Regions from separate parts of the Carnimonas bestiolae genome, predicted to be linked through region 1. Evidence: predicted binding sites of a transcription regulator. Region 1 holds the regulator's gene; the other holds the start of a gene.

Evidence for each region. Region 1 encodes sigma-54, which starts transcription at its own class of promoters, with help from an activator protein. Its sites were predicted from a motif close to TGGCACNNNNNTTGCTNT; they were not measured.
Region 2: glnL (nitrogen regulation protein NR(II)) is a predicted target of sigma-54. The motif match lies at 3,520-3,537, and genes of this name have one in related genera.

Annotation. Positions count from the first base shown of each region.
Region 1 covers NZ_JBPCZK010000001.1:649,992-656,000, forward strand. Annotated here, with positions in the region: gene lptA (lipopolysaccharide transport periplasmic protein LptA) at 1-287, shown strand, start outside; gene lptB (LPS export ABC transporter ATP-binding protein) at 318-1,043, shown strand; gene R84865_RS03065 (RNA polymerase factor sigma-54) at 1,289-2,710, shown strand; gene hpf (ribosome hibernation-promoting factor, HPF/YfiA family) at 2,893-3,207, shown strand; gene rapZ (RNase adapter RapZ) at 3,516-4,424, shown strand; gene R84865_RS03080 (BCCT family transporter) at 4,585-6,009, shown strand, end outside.
Region 2 covers NZ_JBPCZK010000002.1:42,539-48,547, reverse strand. Annotated here, with positions in the region: gene typA (translational GTPase TypA) at 1-1,312, opposite strand, end outside; gene glnA (glutamate--ammonia ligase) at 1,905-3,311, shown strand; gene glnL (nitrogen regulation protein NR(II)) at 3,572-4,660, shown strand; gene ntrC (nitrogen regulation protein NR(I)) at 4,732-6,009, shown strand, end outside.

The DNA.
Region 1 (6,009 bases):
GCGGTAAGCGCGCCTTTATAAAGCAGGATGCGACCCAAACTGATCCAGAGATGCACGGCTGGGCCTCGACCATCACCTATCTGATTCCCCAGCGCAAAATGGTGATGCAGGGCAATGCTGAGCTGCACCGCGGCAACGACACCTTCCACGGTGCTTACGTGGAGTACTACATCGACTCACGTAAGGTAAACGCCAATGGCGGCGGTAACGCCAAGGGCGACGCTCAGCAAAGCACATCCGGAGGGCGCGTCAACATGACCATCACTCCGAAAAAAAACCAGCAGTAATGCGCTAGAGCATTGCGGAGTCTCTGATTGATGAAAACATTGCACGCCACCCACTTGGTGAAAAGCTTCAAAAAACGCCGCGTGGTTCAGGACATCAGTGTCAGTATCGACCAAGGACAGGTAGTCGGACTGCTGGGCCCTAATGGTGCCGGCAAGACCACTTCCTTCTACATGATCGTGGGGCTGATTCAGGCGGACGCAGGCAAGGTTGGCATCGACGATGTCGATTTGAGCAACGCCCCCATGCACGTGCGCTCGCGGGCAGGGATTGGCTATCTGCCGCAGGAAGCCTCGATCTTCCGCAAACTGACGGTGGCCGATAACATTTTGGCGATTCTTGAAACACGCAAGGATCTTGACCGCCAGCAGCAGCGCCAGCGCCTCGATCAGCTGCTCTCCGAGTTCAGCATCGAGCACATCCGCGACAACAAGGGCATGAGCCTATCGGGCGGCGAGCGGCGCCGCGTCGAGATTGCGCGCGCGCTGGCTACCGAACCCTCGTTCGTCCTGCTTGATGAGCCTTTCGCTGGGGTCGACCCCATTTCGGTAAACGAAATCAAAGGCATTGTTCGCCAGCTGCGCGATCGTAACATCGGCGTATTGATCACCGACCACAACGTGCGCGAAACTCTCGATATCTGCGACAACGCCTACATTGTCGGCGAGGGCCGGATTATCGCCGAGGGTGATGCACACAGCATTTTGGCCAACCAGCACGTTCGCGATATCTATCTAGGCCAGGACTTCCGCCTCTAAGGCGTGCTCTGCAAATCAACGGTGCGCCTCGGCTTCGATGTCCGATCGGGCGCACCGCGCTAGCAACATCCTGATACTACCCCCCTCACTGCGTTACCTTTCTTGCGACATGGCACGCGGATTGCTAATCATTTACTACCAGCTATTGCGCAACGCGCCCCACTAAAGGTAGCGTTATCAATACCGGTAGCGCTGTACCTTCTGCAGCGCACGGCATTGCTGAACGAACAACGCTGGTTCTCCCGATGATGAAATCCTCCCTCCAACTGCGCACCGGCGCACATCTAACGATGACGCCGCAGCTGCAGCAGGCTATTCAGCTATTGCAGCTTTCCACGCTGGAACTCCGTCAGGAGATTCAAACGGCGTTGGAGAGCAACCCGATGCTGGACATTGAGGAAGAGTTCGGTGATGAGCCCAGCGAGCCTGAGGCAACCGACGACGATAGCTGGAGCGATGCTATTCCTGAAGAGCTGACGCTCGACAATGAGTGGAGCGACACCTTTCAGGACGCCAGTCTCGGCGATTTTTCGTCGATGTCGCGCGGCGCTGAAACCGCCGACTTCGAGCGTGACAGCAGCAGCGAGAGTCTGGTCGATCACCTTGCGTGGCAGCTATCGCTGCTCGATTTTTCCCCGCTTGAGCAGCAAATCGCCGAAGTGTATCTGGATGGGCTCGATGAAAACGGCTATCTGCGCATCGACCCTAACGACGTCAGTGACGTGGTATCGCTTGACGAGCATCAGCGCGCCCTGCCTGAACAGGTACTGGCACGCCTTCAGCAGCTTGACCCCGCCGGGGTATTTGCGCGCAATCTGCAGGAATGTCTGCTGCTACAGCTCGATCTGTTGCCGCCGCAAACGCCGTTGCTGGCACAAGCACGCCGATTGGTGCGCCAGTTTCTGGACGCGCTGGCGGCCTGTGATACCAAGTTGTTGCAACGTCGGCTGAATCTCAGCGCGCCGGAGCTCGATCAGGTGATTGCGATGGTGCGTGCGCTAACGCCCCATCCGGGCCATCAGTACGCGAGTGCGCAGTCTTCCTATGTGATCCCCGACCTGACCCTGCGTTATCACCATCAGCGCGGCTGGCAGGTCGAACTGAATCCTGAAGCACTGCCGCGCGTACGTATTCAGCCCGACTACGCCAGCCTGATAAAAAGGGCCGACAAAAGCGCCGACAACACCTTCCTGAAGCAGCATCTACAGGAAGCGCGCTGGCTGCTGAAGAGTCTCTCGAGCCGCAACCGAACCTTGCTTACCGTGGGCTGCGAAATCATGCAGCGTCAGCGCGACTTCATCGCACGCGGCGAGGAAGGTATGCGTCCACTGGTGCTAGCTGACATCGCGGAAGCGGTGGAAATGCACGAATCGACCATTTCGCGCGTGACTACCAATAAATATATTCACACTCCGCGCGGCGTGTTCGAACTGAAGTACTTCTTCTCTAGCCAGGTGGGCAAGGAAGGCGATAGTCACGCCAGTACCGCTATCCGTGCACGTATCAAAAAGCTGATCAGCGAAGAACCCGCTCGTCGCCCGCTCTCCGATGCGAAACTGGTCACAGCGCTGGCCGATCAGGGCATGGTCGTCGCCCGCCGCACCATCGCTAAATACCGCGAAGCCATGGGCATCCCTCCTTCCAGTGAGCGCAAGCGCCTGGGCTAACCTAGCCTTGGCCGTGCCAAGGGCTGCTGGCGGCACCCCCGCGGCCAGCGCTACTCAGGCCGCAAGCCCCGCGCTCTCATCGCTCTCTGCATAACGTTGATTTCCCCTCAGTTATCTATTTGGTTCGTCAATCAAAAAGGCTACACTCGAAGTGTCATCATTCTGACTCAAGGAGGCATGCCATGCCGCTGAACATTACCGGACACCACATCGAACTGACCGATTCGTTGCGTGACTATGTGAATCAGAAACTGACACGGCTAACGCGCCACTACGACAACATTACTCAGGTACAGGTAACGCTGTCGGTAGAGAAGGAGCGCAAGCAGGCCGCCAGCACGCTAAAGATCGCCGGCGCAGAGCTGCACGGTAATGCCGAGAGCGACGATATGTATGCCGCCATCGATGCGCTGGCCGACAAGCTCGACCGCCAGTTGCTCAAACATAAAGAGAAGACGCAGGCGCGCGCCAAAGGTACCGGCACCGCTGGCGTTTAAACGCACCCGACAAAGGCCCGCTGCACGCTAGAACAACCATAGCGGCGGCAGCGGGTTTCCACACAGTGATAGCGCCGCCCGCCCCACCTTTACGGCGAGTGGCGCTTTCCAGCATCATTTACCATGCTCATCTGCGTAGCCAATGACGCATGGAATAAAATATTCCTAAGAATTCCCCATAATCGTCATTTTACTGATGTATTCAGATGGCATGATGGGCGCTGCCCGTCGCACCAACGTGTTATCACACCGCCGTGTGCGGTACGGGCGACAGCCTTAAGCCTCGATACAAGGATATCCTTGGAATGATGCAACTAGTGATCATCAGCGGCCGTTCAGGGTCGGGTAAGTCAATTGCCCTGCAGGCGCTGGAGGATCTCGGTTTTTATGCCATCGACAACTTACCGGCCATGCTGCTGGGGGCGTTGATCGAAGAACTCGAAACGCAAACACCGGCACGCCACAAGGTGGCGGTCAGCATCGATGCCCGCAATATCGCTAACGCACTGGTCCGCCTGCCGGAACTGATAGAACTGCTGAAGCCCCGCGATATCGATATTCAGGTGGTGTACATCACCGCCGACTCCGACCAGTTGCTCGAGCGCTATTCCGCCACTCGACGCCGCCATCCGCTTACCCGTGACAGCGAGATGACGCTCGATGAGGCGATCGAAACCGAGCAGCACTATCTTAGTCCGGTGCGTGACATGGCGGATTTGGTCATCGATACATCGACCACTTCCGTACACGAACTACGGGGACGCATTGCCGAACAGGTCGCGCGCCATACCTCAACGCATCTCACGCTCAGCTTCGAATCCTTCGGCTTCAAGCATGGCGTTCCCCGCGATGCCGACATGGTATTCGACGCTCGCTGCTTGCCTAACCCCTACTGGGAGCCAGCGCTGCGCGACTCCACCGGTCGTGATGCCGATGTACAGCAGTTTTTGGCGGCGTCGGAAGAAGTGCAGGAAATGTTCGACGACATTTGCCGCTGGCTGGAACATTGGCTGCCACGCTACCTTTCTACCCATCGCAGCTACTTCACCGTGGCGGTGGGTTGTACCGGCGGGCAGCACCGTTCGGTTTATCTGGTAGAACAGCTCGCGCACCATTTCGCCAACGAATATCCTTCGGTGCGACTGCGTCATCGCCAGCTGGAGCTACAGCAGCAAATTGACGGTCAGCGCAGCAGCGGCCCCCACCTCGCGCCCTAATATCGCTATAATAGAACCCTTAAACGCTTGTGCGACCCGACTGCTGCCCCTACTATCAGCCGGGTCCATGCAGATTCGCCCTTGTCAGGGAAGACTGGCACGCTATTCCCATGCGTAGCTCAGCCCCTCTCATCGACCCATCAGCCAGCAAAGGATTCAGATGCCCTCCCGCGAAAACGAGCCCGGCATACCCTCCTCTCACTCATCGTCGACCGCCACCACCGACGCTTCAGCCACTGCTGAAGAAAACCTTTATCCGCATGATATGCACCCGGGCCTGATGCCAGGGCTGAGCGTTGAAGATCAGCGTAATATCTTCCGCCTCGATAAAGTGGTGTTCGCGCTTACCGCGCTGTTGATGCTGGCCTTTATCAGTTGGGGCGTTATCGCTCCCAACTCGGTCGGTGAAGTGTCTTCCAGCATGTTCAAGTGGGCCATTCGCGATCTGGGCTGGCTGCTCAATCTGGTAATGATCCTTGGCCTATCGGTCATGGCGTATCTGGCCTGCTCGCGCTTTGGCAACATCAAGCTGGGCAAGGACGATGAAGAGCCCGAGTTCAGCCGCTTCGCTTGGATTGCGATGATGTTCGGGGCCGGTATCGGTGTGGGCATTTTCTTCTTCGGGCCATCAGAGCCGCTCAGCTATTACCTGACGCCACCGCCTCATACGGTAGCGGCGCAAACGCCTGCGGCCATCCACCATGCCATGGCGCAGTCGCACTTCCATTGGGGAATGTCGATCTGGGGGCTATACGCCATGATTGGTGGCGCGCTTGCCTACAGCACCTACCGCCGTGGACGTGTATCGCTGGTAAGCTCGCTGTTCCGCCCGCTATTCGGTCAGCATCACACCGAGGGTGCGGCCGGTAAGGTGATCGACATGATGGCGATCATTGCGACGCTGTTTGGCACCGCTGCGACGCTGGGGCTGTCAGCGATCCAGATCAGTCAGGGCATCGAGATCGTCTCGGGCGCAGGCAAGATCAGTAACACCATTCTGATCGTGATCATTACCGTTCTCACGCTGTGCTTTATTACTAGCGCGATATCAGGCGTGGGCCGCGGCATTCGCTACCTGTCGAACCTGAATATCTCGCTGACCTTGGGCCTGATTGTATTCGTGTTTATTACCGGCCCTACGCTGTTTCTGCTCAACCTGATTCCTGCCGGCATTCTTACCTACCTCGACAGCCTGGTCGATATGGCCAGCCGCGGCCTTTCGTGGGGTGAAGACACCGTGCAATTCCAGGCCATCTGGACCTCGTTCTACTGGGCCTGGTGGATTGCCTGGACGCCCTTTGTGGGCATGTTTATCGCACGCATCTCGCGCGGCAGAACCATTCGTGAATTCGCGGTAGCCACTACCCTCGCACCGACGTTCATTCTGATTTTGGCCTTTACCGTGTTCGGCGGTACCTCGATCATCTTCAGTCAGCTCGGCATTAGCGGCTTCGACGGCAACGCCTCAAGCGAACACGTGCTGTTCGCACTGTTCAATCAGTTGCCCTTGAGCAGCATTACACCTTTTATTCTGATTTTCGTGCTGGCGGTATTCTTTATCACCTCAGCCGACTCGGCATCGATG
Region 2 (6,009 bases), on a different contig from region 1:
GCATGTTGGTCATTTCGCCCTTGCGATAGCCCAGCTCTTCCATGATGGCGCCCTGGTGCTCTTCTTCGCAGTCGATGATGACTTCTTCGTAGGGCTCCTGCTGTTCGCCGTCGATCTCGCGGATGATCACTTCGGGGCGACCCACCGCCAACTCGTAGCCCTCGCGACGCATCGACTCGATCAGTACCGATAGGTGCAGCTCACCACGGCCTGAGACGCGGAATTTCTCGGCAGTGTCGCCTTGCTCAACACGCAGCGCCACGTTGTGGATCAGCTCTTCGTCGAGACGATCCTTGATGTTGCGGCTGGTAACGTACTTGCCTTCACGACCAGAGAAGGGCGAGTCGTTGACCTGGAAGGTCATTGAGATGGTTGGCTGGTCAATCGTCAGCGTTGGCAGCTTCTCGACCGCGGAGGGATCACACAGGGTGTCGGAAATCGCCAGATTGTCGATACCGGTAATCGAGATGATGTCGCCAGCGGTAGCCTCTTCAGCCTGCACGCGTTCAAGACCGAGATAGGTCATTACCTGACCGATCTTGCCGCGACGTTCGTTGCCGTCACGGTCAACCACGGTAACCTGCTGGCCGGTGCGCACTGCGCCGCGCTTGATACGGCCCACGCCGATAACGCCAACATAGCTGTTGTAGTCGAGCGCCGAGATTTGCATCTGGAAGGGCTCGTCGATCTGCACCTTGGGCGGCTCAACAATGTCGACGATCGACTGGAACATGTAGCTCATGTCGTCGCCGAGATTGTCGGGCTCGGGGCCGGCGATGCCGTTCAGGGCAGACGCATAGATGATCGGGAAGTCGAGCTGTTCATCGCTGGCGCCCAGGTTGTCGAACAGATCGAAAATCTGATCGATAACCCAGTCGGGACGAGCGCCGGGACGGTCAACCTTGTTGACTACCACAATCGGCTTGAGGCCCAGATCGAAGGCTTTCTGGGTAACGAAGCGGGTTTGCGGCATCGGGCCGTCAACCGCGTCGACCAGCAGCAGCACCGAATCGACCATCGACATCACGCGCTCTACCTCGCCACCGAAGTCGGCGTGCCCAGGAGTGTCGATGATGTTGATGTGGTATTCGTTCCAGCGAATCGCCGTGTTTTTCGCAAGAATGGTAATACCGCGCTCACGTTCCTGATCGTTGGAGTCCATGATGCGCTCCTGACCTTCGTTACGACGGTCAAGGGTGCCGGACTGCTGCAGGAGTTTATCGACCAGGGTCGTTTTGCCGTGGTCAACGTGCGCGATAATAGCGATGTTGCGGATATGTGCGATCCGCGGATCAAGCGTTTGCTCTGTCATTAAATAAAGGTCCGTAGTCTGCTTGTCGCCTGCCTGCACAAGCTGAGTGTTTTCCTGGCAGCAAGGCGGTAGCGGCGCGACAGGGTGCGTGCTTAAGGTAGCGCCGGGACTTGAGGCAGGTGACCGCGCATTCCACTGGCCTTGTTAACGGCACCGCTTTCAAAAAACGGCACGCGAAAAATGCGCGATGGGTATCAGGCCGGGCATTGTACCCGCAAGCAGCGCCAGCGCCTAGACTCTGAGCAAAAGTGCTCGGCATAAAGGCGATTGTCGGCGGCTAATATTGCGCGATGATGAAAGACGTTTCGCCGAACCACGATGCGCGCCATTTGGGTGCAATGATTCATGTTGGTGCAGAAAAGAGTAGCCTCAGGCATCTTAATTGAGCATGAATTGATCAAATGGAAAGCTTTCACTGTATGGCATCTGCCGTTCGACCATTGATAATGGACGAGAATCAGAAGGTTATATTTCTGTGCGGCGGCTTCGCATCATTTTGGCACGCTCCATGCATCATATTGGGTAGTTGAGGACACTGTGCCATGCTGTGGCAGTCCGCTTAATTCCTGTGGCTGTGCTTTTGGAGAGAAAAATGTCAGATAAGACGCTTGCCCTGATTGAAGAACATGACGTCAAGTGGGTTGACCTGCGCTTCACCGATACCAAGGGCAAGGAGCAGCATGTATCCATTCCTGCTCGCGACGTAGACGAAGAGTTCTTTGAAAATGGCCAGATGTTCGATGGTTCTTCCATCGCTGGCTGGAAGGGCATTAATGAATCCGACATGATTCTGCTGCCTGAAGATGGCACCGCCTACCTCGATCCCTTCACTGAAGACGCCACGCTGGTACTGCGCTGCGATATCATCGAGCCGGCTACCATGCAGGGCTACGAGCGCGACCCGCGCTCCATCGCTAAACGCGCCGAAGCCTATTTGCAGCAGACCGGGCTGGGCGACACCGCCTTCTTTGGTCCCGAGCCCGAGTTCTTCGTATTCGACCAGGTACATTTCAAAAACTCGATGAACGAAGTGTCGTTCAAGGTCTCTTCTGAAGAAGGCGCCTGGGAAACCGACGGCAACTTCGAAGGCGGCAACATGGGGCACCGTCCGCGTGTCAAAGGCGGTTATTTCCCCGTGCCGCCGGTTGATTCGCTTCACGACCTGCGCGCCACCATGGCCAACACACTCGAAGCAATCGGTCAGCGCGTCGAAGTACATCACCACGAAGTAGCCAACGCTGGTCAGTGCGAAATCGGCGTAGCGTTCAATACGCTGGTGAAAAAAGCCGACGAAGTGCAGTCGATGAAATACGTTATTCACAACGTAGCGCATGCCTTCGGCAAAACCGCCACCTTTATGCCTAAGCCAATGGCGGGCGATAACGGTTCGGGCATGCACGTGCACCAGTCGTTCTGGAAAGACGGCAACAACATGTTTGCCGGTGACGAGTACGCTGGCCTGTCTGAAACGGCGCTTTACTACATCGGCGGCGTTATCAAGCATGCGCGCGCGCTGAATGCTTTCACCAACGCCTCGACCAACTCCTACAAGCGTCTGGTGCCTGGTTTCGAAGCGCCGGTCATGCTGGCGTACAGCGCCCGCAACCGTTCGGCTTCACTGCGTATTCCGTACACGTCCAGCCCGAAAGCAAAACGTGTCGAAACACGCTTCCCTGATCCGACCGCTAACCCTTATCTGGCCTTCTCGGCACTGCTGATGGCGGGCATCGACGGTATCAAGAACAAGATCCATCCCGGCGATGCGCTGGACAAAAACCTCTACGATCTGCCGCCCGAAGAAGCGAGCCAGGTCCCGACCGTTGCAGCAAGTCTCGAGGAAGCACTCGAAGCGCTCAATGCTGACCGTGCGTTCCTGACCGCTGGTGAAGTATTCACCGATTCCATGATCGATGCCTACATCGCCTTGAAAGAGGAAGAAGTGGCAGCGGTGCGCATGGTGCCGAGCCCGGTCGAGTACGAGCTTTACTACAGCATTTAACGTGGCAAGCGCCGGCGGAGGGCAGTTTTTCCGTCGGTCGTGGCCGTTAAACGTTGTCAAATAAACCCCGTCGCCCTCGTTTGGCTGGCGGGGTTTGTTCTTTTATATGAGAAGACTATAGTTGGGATGCACTCTTTTGGTGCATTGGCGGGCTCGGCCAGTGCGTGTCGTGCACACCCACGGGGCCATGATCGCTAGCGGCGCAGATTGGCGCGCTTTTTGCAGAGGATAGATATGACTTCAGCGTTTTGGATATCCGCATGGTAGAAGGTTTCTTCCCCCGCTTGCTCGAGCATCTCACCACGGCGGTGGTGCTGCTGGACGAAGAGCTGCGTGTGCGTTGGATGAATCCGGCGGCTGAAGCGCTAACCGGGCTGAGCTTTGCTCGCGTGGTAAACACTCGACTTGAGTGCCTGACAGGCCACGACGGGCAGGTAGGCAAAGTGTTGCGCAAGGCGATTGATGATCAGCACCCCTTCACGCAGCGTGAGGCAGCGCTAACGTTGGCGTCGGGTGATGAGATTACCGTCGATTACACCGCCACGCCACTGTCGAGCCATGAGCTGTTGATCGAGCTCGATCCGATTGACCTGCTGCTGCGTATCGCGCGCGAAGAAGCGCTGTTGGCGCGTCAGGAAATGATCAAAGTGCTAACGCGGGGGCTCGCGCACGAAATCAAGAATCCGCTGGGGGGCATTCGCGGAGCAGCGCAGCTATTGGAGCGCGATTTGCCTGATCCTGAATTGACCGAGTTCACGCACATTATTGTTGAAGAAGCCGACCGCTTGCGTGATCTGGTCGACCGGATGCTAGGGCCAAATACCTTGCCGCGCCACGAGGCGGTCAATATTCATGAAGTGTTGGGGCGCGTTGAGCGGCTGCTGCGCGCTGAAACCGACAGCGTGCGCGTGGTGCATGATTACGATCCCAGCCTGCCAGATGTGGCCGGTGACAGCGCTCAGCTGATTCAGGCCGTGCTGAACGTCGCACGCAATGCGGTGCAGGCGATGACCGAAAGCAACACCGAATCGCCTTGCCTGACCTTCAAAACGCGGGCAGGGCGTCGCTTCAACCCTGGCGCTGAACGTCATCGGCAGATGTGCGAGATCAGCATTATTGATAACGGCCCAGGCATTCCCGTGCAACTGCGCGAGTCACTGTTTTATCCAATGATTTCGGGGCGCGCCTCTGGTTCAGGGCTAGGGCTTTCAATTGCCCAGTCGATTTTGCATCAGCACCAGGGCTTGATCGAATGCGACAGCCGTCCCGGACGCACCGAGTTCAGGTTGGTGGTGCCTTGGGCACTTTCCCAACGCCGTATTACCACTACCGCTGGCGATAACCCGTAACGCCATATTGGCTGCCAGCAGCCTCACTGGAGCGGGCGAATGGCATTTAAGAAGTGAGGTCAGGAGGCATCATGAGCGATGTAGCACACATATATATCGTCGACGACGACCGAGCGATTCGCTGGGTACTAGAACGCACTCTGGCGCAGCCTGATTTTGTCGTGCACAGCTTCGAACGCGCTGATGATGCGTTAGAGGCCATCGATCGACAGCCGCCTGATGTGTTGGTGACTGATATTCGCATGCCGGGCATGGACGGTCTGACGCTGATGGAACGCGTGCGCCAGCAGGTCAGCAGCGTGGCAGTTATCGTAATGACGGCTCATTCCGATTTGGACAGTGCTGTCGCTTCCTATCAGGGCGGTGCCTTTGAGTATTTGCCCAAGCCCTTCGACGTCGATGAAGCGCTATCGCTGGTTCAGCGTGCCGTAGCGCATGTGCGCGAGAGCAACGTGCCTGCACAGCAGCCGGAAGGCATCTCTACCGAGATTATTGGCGAAGCGCCTGCGATGCAGGAGGTCTTTCGCGCGATTGGCCGACTCTCGCACTCCAACATTACGGTGATGATCAACGGTGAATCGGGCACCGGCAAGGAGCGCGTGGCGCGCGCACTGCATCAGCACAGCCCGCGTGAGCGAGGCCCTTTTATCGCGCTGAACATGGCGGCTATTCCGAAAGAGCTGATGGAATCCGAGCTGTTTGGTCATGAAAAGGGCGCGTTTACCGGTGCCAGCGCGCAGCGGCGCGGACGCTTCGAGCAGGCGGATGGTGGCACGCTGTTTCTTGATGAAATAGGCGATATGCCGGCTGATACCCAAACGCGGCTGTTGAGGGTGCTGTCGGACGGTGAATTTTATCGTGTTGGTGGTCATACGCCGGTCAAAACCGACGTGCGCATTATTGCCGCCACCCATCAGGATCTGGAGAAGCTGGTCGAGGACGGCCGTTTCCGCGAGGATCTGTTTCATCGCCTCAACGTGATTCGCGTGCGCTTGCCGCGCTTGGCCGAGCGGCGCGAGGATATTCCGCGGCTAACTCGGCACTTTCTGGCGGCAGCAGCAGACGAGCTTGCTGCCGAGCCCAAAGTGCTGACGCCGGAAGCAGAGCAGCATTTGTCGTCGCTGCCGTGGCCGGGCAACGTAAGGCAGTTGGAAAACACCTGTCGATGGTTAACGGTAATGGCTTCCGGACGTGAGGTGCTGATTGCTGATTTACCGCCAGAGCTGCGCCAAACCACCCCGAGCGAGCGAGCAGAGGTGCCGGCTGACGATTGGCGTGGTGCCTTCCGTGCCTGGGCCGATCGCGCGCTAAGTGCGGGCCACACGCAGTTGCTCGGCGAAGCAACGCCG